2 regions of the Defluviitoga tunisiensis genome follow, and region 1 is predicted to be linked to the other one. Evidence: riboswitches for the same ligand, from Rfam matches in the RefSeq annotation. Region 1 holds a riboswitch; the other holds the start of a gene.
The links. Region 1 has a riboswitch for S-adenosylmethionine ahead of DTL3_RS04300 (MetQ/NlpA family ABC transporter substrate-binding protein). Riboswitches for the same ligand answer to the same signal wherever they lie in the genome.
Positions count from the first base shown of each region.

Region 2: another riboswitch for S-adenosylmethionine. It lies ahead of DTL3_RS01050 (O-acetylhomoserine aminocarboxypropyltransferase/cysteine synthase family protein); the one in region 1 lies ahead of DTL3_RS04300 (MetQ/NlpA family ABC transporter substrate-binding protein).

Region 1 is NZ_LN824141.1:916,527-924,577, reverse strand. It holds gene pgl (6-phosphogluconolactonase) at 203-931, opposite strand; gene zwf (glucose-6-phosphate dehydrogenase) at 921-2,477, opposite strand; gene DTL3_RS04305 (FprA family A-type flavoprotein) at 2,511-3,707, opposite strand; SAM riboswitch class I at 4,067-4,177, shown strand; gene DTL3_RS04300 (MetQ/NlpA family ABC transporter substrate-binding protein) at 4,576-5,397, shown strand; gene DTL3_RS04295 (methionine ABC transporter ATP-binding protein) at 5,427-6,425, shown strand; gene DTL3_RS04290 (methionine ABC transporter permease) at 6,427-7,065, shown strand; gene mgsA (methylglyoxal synthase) at 7,109-7,492, opposite strand; gene DTL3_RS04280 (M42 family metallopeptidase) at 7,534-8,051, opposite strand, start outside.
Region 2 is NZ_LN824141.1:206,738-214,788, reverse strand. It holds gene DTL3_RS01070 (NADH-quinone oxidoreductase subunit NuoE family protein) at 141-644, opposite strand; gene DTL3_RS01065 (Gfo/Idh/MocA family protein) at 1,108-2,253, opposite strand; gene DTL3_RS01060 (Gfo/Idh/MocA family protein) at 2,267-3,361, opposite strand; gene metA (homoserine O-acetyltransferase MetA) at 3,659-4,576, opposite strand; gene DTL3_RS01050 (O-acetylhomoserine aminocarboxypropyltransferase/cysteine synthase family protein) at 4,567-5,883, opposite strand; SAM riboswitch class I at 6,013-6,123, opposite strand; gene lspA (signal peptidase II) at 6,301-6,759, shown strand; gene DTL3_RS01040 (RluA family pseudouridine synthase) at 6,731-7,699, shown strand; gene DTL3_RS01035 (helix-hairpin-helix domain-containing protein) at 7,696-8,051, shown strand, end outside.

The sequences.
Region 1 (8,051 bases):
TTTATTTTGTTGAAGTAATCCCCTTTTACTTTGTGTTATAGATTTAAAATTGAGAGGCTTTTTAACTTAAGCCTCTCATTTTTTACAACTTGTACCCTCAGAGCATGGGACTTGTGGAGCATCCCACGGTGACTATATATTCTGCTATAACTAATCATTAGCAAAAACTAATGACTTAGGCTAATCAACCGAGCTTGTATTTCTACAAGCCCCCGCCTCTAGGGGCGGTGGGTAATTGACATGAGAAAAAGTAAATTCTCCTTGCTTCTACCCTTGCAGCAGGGTATTTTTCTTTTGCTTTTTCTTTGTTTGTGATTATCTCATCTATAATATTCTTTTTATCATTATACGAACTTAAAAATAATATATTTTTTGCATTATTGAGAACTTTGTATGTAACTGTTATTCTTGGAACATATGGCTCTCCTGCTGGGGAAACAGGTGCTACTAATCGATTGTTTTCAGTTAGTAAATCGCTGTTTGGAAACAAAGATGCAGTATGGCCATCTTTCCCAATTCCAAGTAAGATAAGATCAAAAGCAGGTTCTTTACCTTGAAAAAAGTTGATTATTTCCTTTTCATATTCTTCCGCCGCTTTTTCAAGTGGTAGTTCAGTTTTTATTCGATAAATATTGTTTTGAGGTATATTTACCTTGGAAAGTAGCAATTTATAAGCCCATTTATAATTACTATCATCACTTTCTTTGTCGACGTATCTTTCATCAGCCCAAAACACAAAAACTCTTTCCCAATTGATTTTATCGTTGTAATCTTTAGCAATTTTTTCAAATAGTGGTTTTGGGGTGTTACCTCCAGAAAGCATAAGAGAAAATTGATTGTATTTGGTTATACTCTCTTTGTATATCTTAAATATCAAATTTGCTGATTCATCTAAAAACTCTTCTAAGCTTTCGAACAATTTAAAAACCATCTTCTATTTCTCCCTCAGCTTCTAAATCTCTCCATTCTCTGCCATCTCTAGCAATTAACTCATTTGCTTCTTTTGGTCCCCAACTGCCTGCTTCATAAAATAAAAGGCCTTTTTCTTTGTCTTGTTCCCATTTATTTAAAATTGGAGTCAATAATTTCCAAGCTAACTCCATCGCATCACTTCTTACAAATAAAGTTTGATCCCCAACCATCGCATCTAACAGCAATCTTTCATAGGCATCTGGCCCTTTAAAATTAAAGAATTCGTTGTATTTAAAGTCCATAGTTAAGGTATTTAAACATAACTTTGAACCGGGTTGCTTTGCCTGAATCTTCAAAGAAAATCCTTCGTCAGGTTGAATATTCAGTATCAAAACATTTTGTTCAAGTTCTACATTATTTTTGAAAAAAATCGAATGAGGAACCTCTTTAAAGATAATGGCAATCTCACTGATTTTCTTTTTTAATCTTTTTCCTGCACGTAAATAAAAAGGTACGCCACTCCATCTCCAATTGTCAATGAGAAATTTTCCAGCTACAAAGGTTTCAACGTAGGAGTTAGGATTCACATTCCGTTCCTCTCGGTAGCCAGGGACTTCTTTGCCGTTAACGGTTCCTCTGACATACTGACCTCTAACAAAATATTTATCAATTTCGTAAGTATCATACATGCGTATAGATTTTAGAAGTTTTGTTTTTTCATCCCGTACACTAGAATCCTCTAAAGAAGCTGGCGGTTCCATAGCAACCAACGTCAATAATTGTATCATATGATTTTGAAACATGTCCCTTAATAACCCGGCTTGTTCAAAATATCCTGCTCGATGCTCAATTCCTAGAGTTTCAGCCACTGTGATTTGAACGTTGTCTATATACTTGTAATTCCAAATTGGTTCAAATACAATATTTGCAAATCTAAGCATCATTATATTTTGAACAGTTTCTTTACCAAGATAATGATCTATTCGATATACTTGTGATTCTTTTAAGTACTTGTGTAATTCCTTATCTAATTCGATAGCAGTTTCTAAATTACTCCCAAATGGTTTTTCTATAATAACTCGGGAATAACCACCTGAGTTTTCTTTTGTTAGTTCAAACTGCCCTAACCGTCTTATAATTTCTAGATAGACACTTGGTGGCGTTGCTAGATAAAAAATATGATTTTGTTGTGTCTCAAACATCTTATCTAGAGAGTTTAATTTCTCTTGTAGTAACTTGTAAAGTGAATCATCGTCGTAGTTACCTGATATATAAAATATTCTTTCTATAAACGATAAGACGCTATTTAGAGCTTCGTTTTCATTTAAAAGCCACCTTTTTATTTCATTCCTGTATTCTTCATCAGTATACTTTGTTCTTGCAACCCCCAACAGGTAAAATTGTTTCGGTAGCAACTCTTTTTTAAATAAGGCAAATATTGAAGGAATTAATTTTCTAAACGTGAGGTCGCCAGACGCTCCAAAGATGATGATAGATGAGGGTCCGGGCCTTACTTCTTCACATATTTGAGCCCTTGTTAAACTTTTTTTAATTAATTGTTCCATAGATTTTTCACCTCAACGAGTACTTATTGCTTTTTACGAGTTAATTTCTCTTGCCATAGCCTTTGCTAATTCATCTAACTTTTTAAAATCTTCAGATTTAGCAGACAACTTCGCCTCAACTGGTTCATATACTAAAGGCCATTTCATCTGTTCGTTGTATTTAACTAAAGTAGAAACCCCTCCTCCACTCCAACCATAAGTTCCAAATATTCCTAAAACGTGGTTCTTTATGTCATTGTGAGCTAACCACTGTACTAACGATTCCATGTAAGGAAATAACCCTTGATTATATGTACAACTCCCTAATATTACACCTTTGTACTTCCATATTTCATTGATAATATAAGAAATATGCGTTTTTGATACACTCATTATTTTTATCTCTTTTATTCCTTCTTCTGCTAACCTTCTTGCAACATATTCGGCCATTTCTTCTGTATTTCCGTACATAGAGCCATATGCAATTACTACACCTTTTTCTGTTTCACATCTACTCCATTTATCGTACAAATCTATGATTCTTTTTGGATCTTTTCTCCAAACAGGACCATGAGTTGCTGCAATTATATCTATATCAATGTTTGCATCTTTTAACTTGTTTAAAGCCCTTTGAACCATCTTTGTGTATTTTCCAATAATATTCGAAAAATATCTTCTTATCTCATCTTCAAAAAAATCGATTCTTACTTCATCATCAAAAATCCCGCCATCTAAAGTTCCAAATCCACCAAAGGCATCTCCTGAAAAAAGTATCTTATCTTTTTCATCATACGTCATCATAGTTTCAGGCCAGTGAACCATTGGTGTGAGATAAAATTTCAATGTATGCTTACCTAAATTTAAAACAGAACCATCTTTTATTTCTTGAAAATTGTCTTCTACCTTGTATAGATCCTTAATAAATTGAAAGGTAGTCTTGTTTCCTACAATTTTAATTCCAGGAAATTCTTGTAATAATTCAGGAATAGAACCTGAGTGATCGGGCTCCATATGGTTTATTATTAAGTAATCCAAAGCCCTACCATTAAGAAGATGTCTGATCTTATCAAAAAATTCTGAGATTTTACTTTCTTTAACAGTATCTATCAATGCTGTTTTCTCATCTAAAATTAAATAAGAATTATAACTTACACCTTTATCAAGAGGCCAAAGATTTTCAAAAAGTGCTGTATCTCTGTCATTAACACCTACATAATAAATATCATCGGTAATTTTTACAGAACTATTCATAACTATCTCCTCCTAAAATCATTATTATACTCAGTTTAGAAATTCTAAAAAGCTCATTTTACATACGTTTTGTATTTGATTTTGTTACAAAATACCCCACCGACTTCTAATCTTCTCTAATTCTTAATTTCTTTAACATGTTGGGTGCTTGTACAAATAAAATGGGGGGAGGGATTCGCTCTGGACCAACTCTAAATTTAACGTTATTAATCCACGTTTCTAATGATTATTATAACATAATAATCATTAAAATATTGAACAATTCTTAAAAAACTCATGTAAACTTTTACTTTTATTTTTTCTATCTCCTTGACATTGCCAACTAAATATGTTATGATTGAAAAAATAAATAGATGATTTCCTTATCAAGAGTGGTGGAGGGACTGGCCCTGTGAAACCACGGCAACCTGCATAAAAACAATTTATGCAAAGGTGCCAAATCCTGCAGGAAGTTTTCCGGGAGATAAGGAGAGGGAAAATAAGAAAATAATTAACCTCTTCCAAGCAATAACCGGAAGAGGTTTTTTTGTACCTTGCGAATATTACTCTACAGTCAAAATAAATGTTACAAAATCTGGAGTTTAGTGGATTACAGGGCGGCAGCCCTAACAACTTATCTATAATTTCCACTTATAATACAAAAATAAGAACGCTTTAATTACAATATTGGAATATTTAGCGGGTTACAGGGCGGCAGCCCTAACAACTTATCCATAATTTTCCACTTATAATACAAAAATAAGAACGCTTTAATTACAATATTGGAATATTTAGCGGGTTACAGGGCGGCAGCCCTAACAATTTATCCATAATTTTCCGCTTATAATACAAAAATAAGAACGTAATTAATCACTAGGAGGGAGATTAAATGAAAAAGAGTAAAACATTAGGAAAGGTTTTTGTATCACTGATTCTTCTTGTAGTATTATTTTCTGTTGTTGGATTTTCTGCAGCAAAAAGTAAGAGTTTTAAAGTTGGTGCCTCTCCAGTTCCACATGCAGAAATTTTAGAATTCGTCAAAGATGATTTCGAACAAAAAACCGGGGTTAAATTAGACATCATTATTTTTACTGATTATGTTCAACCAAATCTAGCTCTAGCAGACGGTTCAATTGATGCAAATTATTTTCAACATGAACCATACTTACTAACCTTTGTCAAAGAACGTAAAATTGAAGGTTTAGTCTGTGCTGCAAAGATTCATGTTGAACCTATGGGTTTTTACCTAAAAAAGGATTTAAAAGACCTTAAAAAAGGCGATATAATTATAATTCCAAATGATGTTACTAATGAAGGAAGGGCTCTTTTGCTTTTGGAACAACATGACTTAATAAAACTTAGAGAAAGAGAAGATCCTTTAGTTGCTACAGTAAAAGACATAGTTGAAAATCCATATAATTTGACCTTTAAAGAACTTGAAGCGCCTTATTTACCAAGAACATACAAAACCGATAAAAACGTAGTTGGTGCAGTAATAAACACAAATTATGCAATGGAAGCTGATTTAAATCCTCTAAAAGATGCTGTGTTTTTTGAGGGAGCAGAATCTCCATACGCAAATATAATAGCTGTTCGCGAGGAAAGACTAAACGATGAATTAGTTAAGGCTCTAATAGAAGTTTTAACAACTGATAAAGTCAGAAATTTTATACTCGAAAAATATAATGGAGCTGTAGTCCCTGTTTTTTAGTTAATTTTAATATAAAAGGAGATAGGTAATTGTTAGAAATAAAAGACTTAAACCTAATATACGAAGATAATTACCATGTTCTAAAGGATATTAACTTTAAAGTTGAAGATGGAGAAATCGTTGGCATTATTGGGCTTTCTGGAGCAGGAAAAACATCTCTTTTGAGAACCTTGAACCTGCTCCAGGTTCCTACTTCTGGTAAAATCTTATTAGACGGTGTAGATCTAACATCTTTAGATAAAGAAGAGTTACGAAAGATTAGAAAAAAAATTAGCATAGTATTTCAACACTTTAATCTATTAAGCTCTAGAACAGTCTTTCAAAATGTTGCTTTACCACTTGAAATTGAAGATCTTTCAAAAAAAGAAATTGAAGAAAAAGTGAATAAAATGCTTGAAAGCATGAATCTTATCCCAAGAAAAGACGCCTATCCATCACAATTATCTGGTGGTGAAAAACAAAGAACTGCTATAGCTCGAGCACTAATAAGTAATCCTGATATTATATTGTTCGATGAACCAACTTCATCGCTAGATCCTAAGACTACTCAAAAGATACTTGATTTGATTTTGGAAATTAACCAATCTACTAGGAAATCTATATTAATCGTAACTCATGAAATGGACGTGATTAAAAAAATTTGTGACAAAGTAGTATATTTAAAAAATGGTTATGTAAACTTTGTAGGGCCTGTTCACGAATTTTTCATTGAAAAAGAAACAGAATTAAACAATGAATTTTATCAAGAAATCAATATTGACTGGAGCAAGACTTGGGAGATGGTACGAAATAAAAATCAAAAGCTATTAAAAATAGTATTTTGGGGAAGTAAAACCCACGAGCCTGTTTTGTACGACGTTGCTAAAAAATATGATGTAAGTGTAAATATTTTGTACGGAAAAATAGAACATTTAAAAGATAGTCCTTACGGAACAATGATTATTGCTATTAATTCTGATAATTCTCATGTCGAAAATTTTTTGAAAGAGTTATCAGAGAATGTGTATAAAGTTGAGGTGTTGAACTAAAATGGTCCAAGATCTTATTTTTGCTACTTTAGAAACCTTGTATATGACTTTAGTATCAGCACTATTTGCAATATTACTAGGTATACCTTTAGGAATTGCTTTGTATATGTTATCTAAGAGTGAGAAAAAGTCATCAAAAACCTTTTACTCTGTCCTTGATTGGGTTGTAAATATATTTAGATCTATCCCATTCATTATATTAATAATACTTATAATTCCATTAACTCGATTGCTTACAGGAACAATAATCGGGTCAACAGCTGCAATAGTACCTTTAAGCATAGCTGCTATCCCATTTATGGCAAGATTAGCAGAGAATTCTTTTAACAACCTCTCACAAGGGCTTTGGGATACTGCTGTGTCTATGGGTATGACAAATTGGCAGTTTATCTCGAAAGTATTATTGCCTGAAACTGCCTCAGAAATGGTCGCAAACATCACACTCCTTATAATTAACCTGATAACTTATACAGCAATAGCTGGAGCAGTTGGCGCAGGTGGCTTAGGAGCCATGGCAATTAACTATGGATACCAAAGGTTCAGGATGGATGTTTTAATTTATGATGTTATTATATTGGTACTTTTAACTCAAGTTATACAGTTTGCCGGAACAAAAATAGCTAATTCTCTTAGAAAATAAAAAGCCAGGGAAATCCTGGCTTTTTGTTAATATATTTTAAAATCTATTTATTTGTAAATTTTTTCTCTATTTCTAGAACAAGTGCCTCTGCTGTAGCTAAATTTGTTGCAAGAGGGATGTTATGTACATCACATATTCTCAATACTGCAGATACATCAGGCTCATGTGGTTGAGCAGTTAGTGGATCTCTTAAGAAAAGCACGAAATCAATTTTACCAGATACTGCCAAAGCACCTATCTGTAAGTCTCCCCCTAATGGACCAGACTCAAAGGTTTGTATTTCAAGACCTACTTTATCTTTTAAAACCGAGCCTGTTGTTTTTGTAGCATAGAGTTTGCACTGAGAAAAGACATTTTTCCATTCTTTAACAAACATCACAAGATCTAATTTTTTCTTGTCATGAGCAATAAGTGCAACGTTTACCATTTTAACTAATCCCCCTTTACATTAAAAGCTTATTAACGAAATTAAAAATCCGCTTCGCTTAAGGCTAAAATAAGTTCTACAGTATCAACTACATCACTATAGCAAATCATTTCATGAGGAGAATGTATGTATCTTGTAGGAATAGAAATAGTACAACTAGGAATCCCAGATTTTGTTCTTTGATATCCTGCTGCATTTGTACCTCCTAAAGTTAGCACCTCAAGTTGATATTTTATGTTATTATTAACTGCAGTATCTTTTATCCAATCAACGACTTCTCTGTCACTAACAGAAGCTAGATCTTTAATTTTTATACAAGGTCCATATCCAAGTTTCATGCTCATTCTCTTTAGCGCTTTAGGTGTATCTAATGAATCTGTGACATCTATAGCAATAGCCCTATCTACATTATAATCGTAAGCTGAGACGAATGCACCTACTAGTCCAACCTCTTCCTGTACAGTGAATGCGAAAATAACAGTATGTTTATTGTCTTTCATTTGTTTTATAGTTTCTATAAGTGAAGCGCATCCAATTCTATCATCTAATGCTTTAGATA
Region 2 (8,051 bases), 710 kb from region 1:
GATGCATTATTTTTAAGTTCTGAAACTAAATCTCTTAATTCCTTGATACTTTTTAATTTAGGCACAAATGTTCCCTCCATTTATATAAAATTATCAACCTACTTCATACGAAAATAGTATGTTCTTGTAGAGGATTTAGGTTATTTTTCTTTATTTGTATATTCTCTTAGTATTTTCCTGACATCAGATACTTTTAGTCTTCCATAGGTCTTTTCACCAATTTTAACAACCGGAGCTAATCCACATGCCCCTAAACATCTAACAGGATGAATCGAAAATAAACCATCTTCTGTGATTTCTTCGGGTTCAATATTTAATATCTTTTTAAATTCTTCATAAATTGAGTTTGCACCAGCAACATAACAAGCTGTTCCTAGGCATATATCGATTGGATATTTTCCACGAGGTTTTGTGGAAAAGAAATTATAAAATGTTACAACTCCATAGACTTTAGAAACATGAATTTTTAATTTCTTAGCGATAAGTTTTTGAACTTCCATAGGAATGTAACCTATATCTTCTTGCGCTTTATGAAGAATCTGAATAAGCAAACTTTTTCTTTGTTCGTCGGGGTAATCATTTACATTAACAGTATCAAGATACTTACGAAATGCTTCTAATTTAGTTTCATAGAGTTTTTCCATTAACAGTTTTCCTCCTTAAGAAAGTAGGTATGTACTCACTTTAGAAATTCTAAATCATTATTATATATATGTTTTAGAATTGATTTTATTACAAAATATCTTCTCAGTTCTAATCCTTACTAATTCTAAATTTTTTGACTTTTTTGGTACTTGTACCGAGGCAGGGGGAGGGCTCCGCCCTTGACCCGTTATAAATTCAAACGCTTACTTTTAAAAAATCTTCATTTCTAAAGACCTTATCTAAACCTCATTTTAAAAATTTTAAAGTCTTATTTGAAGGTGTGCCTATTTATTAAGTAGCGAATAAGTTAAAAAAATCACTTGCGAAATCAGCAAAATTTTAAACATTCTATCATATTTTTAAATATATTGGTTTAAAAAAATCTGAAAAATATATTACTTTTTATATACTTATTACTTTATAAGTAATAAGTATAATTTGTTGAAGAATATAAAATGGTGATTAAAAATTAACCCACACACCACCTTGGTTTGAACTTTCCAAACATTTTTCTACGAAACGCATCCCTTGAACACCATCTTCTACCGTAGGAAAATCGATGTCTGAAGGCGTAAGAATTTCACCTTGTTTTCTTTTATATATAGCGTCAACAAATTTATCATAAATTCTAGCAAATGCCTCAACATATCCTTCTTGATGTCCCCCGGGGGCTACATATTCATCTTTTATATGATCACTTACTTTATCATTTCCTCTAGATATTATTTTAAAGGGCTCATCAATTGTTGATAACCTTAAATAATTTGCACGCTCTTGAGACCATTCTATAGAACCTTTTGTACCGTATATACCAAAATTTAGGTTATTTTCATGACCAATAGTGATTTGTGAAGTCCAATATATGCCTTTTGAATTATTGTCGTAGTTTACAAGAATAGAGGCATTATCGTCTAGTCTATCTTTTTCTATAAATTTATCCATTCGGGCGCATAAAGAATGGATTTTAAGATTAGTTACATAAGAAATCAAATTTTCTACATGAACTCCTATGTCAGCAACGCAATTTGATAAACCAGAAATATCAGGATCAGATCTCCATTCATGACGAGGAACTTTTCCTATAAAGGGAACTTTTGCCATCCATTCGCTTATATATTGAGAATTGACAAATCTTACCTCACCTATTTTACCGCTTTTAACTAATTCTCTTGCATATCTAATCATTGAGTAACCAGTATATGCGTAAGAAACCGCAAAAAGTAAGTTATTTTTGTTTGCTAATTTTTGCAATTCTAAGGCTTGGTTCAATGTTACTGTTAAAGGTTTTTCACACATAACATTTATCCCATTTTCTAGAAAGCTTTTTGCTATATCGTAATGGGAATTATTAGGCGTTACTATCACAACAAAATCAATTTTATCATTTCGTTTACTCTCTTTTTCTGCCATTTCTACGTAATTATTGTACAGCCTTTTTTCATCTAACTTTAGTTCTCTACCAGTAATCAAGGTATTTTTAAAATTTCTTGAAAAAGATCCAGCAACTAGTTCTACCTTGCCATGGAGATTTAAAGCTTTTCTATGAATAGTGCCAATTTGGGATCCCTTACCTCCCCCAACCATACCGTAAGTAAGCTTTTTAGTCATATTATTTCCTCCTCTAATTAAATTTTACCCATGTACCTTTTTTATTACTTTCTAGACATTTTTCTATAAATTTCATACCTCTTACACCAGAATTAATACTTTGAAAATGAGCATTAGAATTAGTGATTTTTTTGCCATTTTTTTTATTTATTAAGTCAGTAATGAAAAGTGAATATAGATTTTTAAAACCTTCATTAGTCCCATCTAAAATTTTATCTTCCTTTTTTATTAGTTTATAAGAATCTTCAAATATTATATTTAATGTATTAGCATGTTCATAGCTCCATTTTAAACTTCCTTTAGAACCATAAATTGAAAAATTAAAGTTATTTTTTTCTCCCATTGCGATCTGTGACATGCAGTAAATTCCTCTTGCACCATCTTTAAAATTAACCATTACAATTGAGTTGTCTTCTAGTTTTCTGGGTTTAACAAATGTATCTAATTTTGCACATAAAGATTGAATATCCTTTTCTATTAAGTAAGAAATCATATTTTCCACGTGACTTCCAATATCAGCAGTTGTGTTTGACAAACCACTTTGAGAAGGATCTAAACGCCAGTTAGATTGTTTATTTTCATTTTCTAGGGGTTTAGCCAGCCATCCCTGAAGATATTGAGCATTTACCATTCTTATTGAACCTATTTCTCCAGATCGAATTATTTTTCTTGCTATTGGAATTACAGGAAAAGCTGTATAAGAATAAGTAACACAAACCAATAAATCAAGTTGGTTCGCTATCTTTTTCAAGTGTTCAGCTTCTTGTAAAGTTGTGGTTAATGGCTTTTCACATGCAACATTTATTCCTTTTTCTAGAAAAGCTTTAGCTATTTCATAATGAGAAATATTGGGTGTTGCAATAACCACAAAATCTATTTTTGGTTTTCTTCTACTTTCTTCAATTACCATTTGCTGGTAATCTCTGTATAGTCTGTCTCTTTTTATTTTCCATTTTTGACCAGTTAGAAGTGTTTTTTTAAAATTTCTTGAGAAACAACCACTAACAATTTTAGCCCTTCCATCCAATAAAATAGCATTTCTATGAGATTCTCCAATCATTGAATCTAATGCTCCACCTACCATCCCATAGGTTAATTGACCATCCATTTAATTTTTCCTCCTAAGATTTGATGTTTACCGTCTTCAAAAATTCCAAAGCCTTATTATATTTATGTTTTGGATTTAATCATTTTTATAAAATATTATCTCAATATTAATACACACTAAGGCTTAATTTCTTTAAACTTTTCGGTACTTGTAGCTAGAAAAGGGGTGAGGGTTCTGACCCTGACCCATTATAAAATCAAAATTTTATTTTTAGAGAATTTTCATTTCTAAAGTATTTATTCAATTATATAATATTTATAACTGAAGGAAAAATGAATGCAGACAAGTGAAACAGAATTAACTAATGTTATCAATTTCATATGGTGTCTCTTGATATACATAATAATTTAACCAGTTGCTAAATAAAAGGTAGGCATGGCTTCTCCATCTAACAATAGGTTTGCTATTAGGGTCATCATTTGGGAAATAATTTTTTGGTAGTGGTATATCCATTCCTTTGTTTATGTCTCTTTCGTACTCATGTTTCAAAATTATTGGGTCGTATTCTGGATGACCTGTTACAAAAACTTGTCTTCCATCTTTTCTTTCAATTAAATACACGCCCGCATCCTTCGATTCAGAGATAATATTTAAATCAGGGATAGGTTCTATGTCCTGACGTTTGATTTCTGTATGTCTTGAATGAGGAACCCAAAATATATCATCAAAACCTCTTACCAATTTGCAACTTTTATCGTTTAAAGTATGTTCAAAAACACCAAATATTTTTTTATTAACGGGGTATTTATTGATACCATAATGAAAATATAGCCCTGCCTGAGCACCCCAACAAATATGTAGAGTAGAAAAAACATTATTTTTAGACCAACTCATAACATCTTTTAATTCTTCCCAATAATCAACATCTTCAAAGTTTAAGGTTTCAACAGGTGCCCCTGTAATAATTAATCCGTCAAACTTTTTATATTTAATTTCAAGTAATGTTGTATAAAAAGTACTCAAATACTCCTCTGAAGTGTTCTTAGATTTATGTGTGATCATTCTTAACAAGCTTACTTTCACTTGCAAAGGGGTATTCCCTAAAAGTCTAAGAATTTGAGTTTCTGTGACAACTTTTGTAGGCATCAAATTTAGAATAATAATTTCCAAAGGTCTAATATCTTGATGAATAGCCCTATCATGATACATTACAAAAACATTTTCTTTTTTTAATATTTCACCGGCTGGTAAATTTGCCGGTATGTTTATAGGCATTTATTTCCTAATTCTCCTTGAAATGTAGTAGCTTTAGTTAGGGATTGATTTATATCTTCTATTAAATCTATAACATCTTCCAATCCTATAGATAGTCTTATCATATCCTCAGTAACCCCAGAGGCAAGTTGTTCTTCTTTAGTTAGTTGTTGGTGAGTGGTACTAGCAGGATGAATCGCTAAAGATCTAACATCTCCAACATTAGCAACATGTTGAAAGAGTTCTAAGTGTTCTATAAATTGTTTTCCTGCTTCTAATCCCCCTTTTAATCCAAAGGTTAAGATCCCCCCAAAACCATTCTTTAAATATTTTTTTGAGTTTACATGCGTTTTATGATTTTCTAATCCTGGATAAATAACCCAATTGACCCTTGGGTCATTTTGCAAGTACTGAGCTATTTGCAATGCATTTGAGCAATGTCTTTGCATCCTTAAACTTAAGGTTTCTAACCCTTGCAATATCAAAAAAGAATTAATAGGGCTAATAGTACTTCCTATGTCTCTTAAAAATTGAGACCTGGCTTTTTGAATATATGCCCTATTTCCGAATTTTTCGAAAAAGTTTACTCCGTGAAATGCTGGATCTGGTTCACTTAATTCAGGAAACTTTCCGTTGTTCCAATCGAATTTGCCACTATCTACAATAATTCCACCAATACAAGTACCATGACCATTTATATATTTAGTTAGAGAATGAATTATAATATCAGCGCCAAATTCGAAAGGTTTACATAAAAATGGTGTGGCAAATGTATTATCTACAATTAAGGGAATCCCATTTTCATGTGCTATTTTTGCTATTTTTTCAAAATCTGGTACAGACAATTCAGGATTACCAATGGTTTCAACGTAAATTAACTTTGTTTTTTTTGAGATTTTCTTATGTAACATATCAAGGTCTGTAACGTCAAAAAAAATTGTTTTAATTCCTAATCTTCCAAGTGTATTTTTGAATAATGTAAATGTTCCACCATATAAAGAACTACTGCACAAGATTTCGTCTCCGGATTTTGTAATATTTAATACCGATATTGTTTCAGCGGCTTGACCCGATGCAGTAGCCAGGGCCCCCACTCCTGCTTCCAAAGTAGCAATTCGCTTTTCTAAAACCTCTGTGGTTGGGTTTTCCATTCTTGTATAAATATTGCCACTTTCTTCCAAAGAAAAGAGACTAACTGCATGATTAGTATCTTTAAACATATAAGAGGATGTCTGATAGATGGGAACAACATTTGAACCAGTTGTAGGATCTGAATTGTACCCGGCGTGGATCATTAAAGTATCAAATTTGTAATTCTTTTTTGCCATTTTTATTCCTCCTTAAAAGTTTGGGGTTTTATGCATGAATCTTTAAAAATCAAAAACCTTATGTCCATTTTTTAAAAAAATAAAAAACCTCTTCTTAAGACGAGAAGAGGTTTATTTTTTATTTTCCTCTCCTTATCTCTCAGAATTATTTCTGCAGGATTTGGCACCTTCACATAAAGATTATTTATGTAGGTTGCCGTGGTTTCACAGGGCCAGTCCCTCCACCACTCTCGATAAGGTATAAATTTATTAATTTTGATAAATTTTAACACAATTTATTATCAATGTCAAGTTAACTTATAAATCATGTAACAAATTAAAATTGTTAACTTTAATTAGAAACAAGTGTTATTTTAAAATGTTATAATCATATGAATTAATAATTTTAGATGAAATAGATGAGAAAGGGGTTAGATAATGTCTTGGCTTATTCCAATTATTATATTTTTTGATCAAATAACGAAAAAAACAGCTGAAACTATTTTAGTTCATAATCCCATAAAAATAGGCATTTTTGAATTAACTTATGTTGAAAATACAGGAGTTGCATTCGGACTTTTTAGGGGCAAGGCTCTTATTCATGGAATAATAGCAACAATTATTGTCACATTTCTTTATTTTTTTAGGGAACAGTATTTAAGGAGTAACCACATATTCAATTTTTCATTTGATTTAGGTATGTGTTTCATAATCAGTGGAGCCTTGGGTAATATCTTTGATAGAATTAGATTAGGTTATGTTGTTGATATAATATCTTGGCAAGATTTTACTGTATTTAATATTGCGGACATTTTTATCACGTTTGGAGGAATAATTTTATTGTACCATCTTGTTCGGAGGAGTTTACATGGAAAAAGTGATTTACAAAGTAAATGAAGGGGACGATCAAAAAAGATTGGACTTGTTTGTTTTAGAAAAGCTTCCTATAAAAGTTTCTAGAAATATGATTCAAGAATTGATAAAACGTGGGGCTGTTACCGTTAATGGCGGCATAAAAAAGTCTCATTACCTTGTAAAAAAAGGCGATGAAATCGTAATTTGTCTGGATAATTTAGAAATATCTGATCATATGAATGAAGAAGACTCGATATCCCCAGAAAATATACCTTTAGATATTTTATATGAAGATGAAGATATAATAGTAATCAATAAGCCCGCAGGCCTTTTGGTACATCCAACAAATAAAATTAGAAGTGGAACGTTGGTTAATGCATTAATGTATCATATAAAAGATTTCGATAAAATAGGAGATGATCCAAATCGTCTAGGAATAGTGCATAGACTTGACAAAGATACTTCTGGGGTACTGGTTGTAGGTAAAAACAGTTATTCAAAAAGTTTTTTATCTGAGCAATTTAAAGAGCGAAAAACTAAAAAAATCTATTTAACCATTGTAAGAGGTCTTTTAAAAGAAAAAGAAGGTGAAATAACTTTACCTTTAGGAAGGCACCCTACTTCAAGACAGAAAAGAGCGGTTGTTTTTAATGGGCGAGAAGCTGTAACTTTTTACAAAGTATTAAAGGAATTTAATAGTCTTGCATCTTTAGTATGGGTACAAATTGAAACGGGTAGAACACATCAAATAAGAGTTCATTTTAAATATATAGGAAATCCAGTTGTAGGTGATACATTGTATGGTAAAAATAAGTTTGAAAAGTCTGTGAAAATTCCTATTGAAAGACAAATGCTTCATGCATTGAAACTAGGAATTTATCATCCGAGAAATGGAAAGTGGATGGAGTTTTTAGCTCCTTTACCAGAAGATTTTAAAAAAGTTTTAATGAATTTCAGTAATGATTTGGGGGACAGCAATTGAAAATATTAGGTCCTGTAGAAACTTCAAAATCGATAGGTAAGTCTTATCTTCAAATAAAAGATCTTTTTGTTTTGGCCAAAAAATATGGTTTTAAATGCATAGTATTATCTGAATCTCATCCTAAATCTTGGCTGAGATTTATTTATTTATGTCAAAAGTACAAGATTAAGCCAATTATTTTATACGAAACAAATAATAAGAAGTTTTTTATTAAAAATAATGAAGATATCAAGCAAGCAATAATGCATTATAACAAACTTATTAACAATTTAAATTTAAAAGAGATCGATTTAAGTTTACCTTATGTAAGGTATCCAATAGATGGTTTAAAGAAAATTTTTAAAGATCCTGA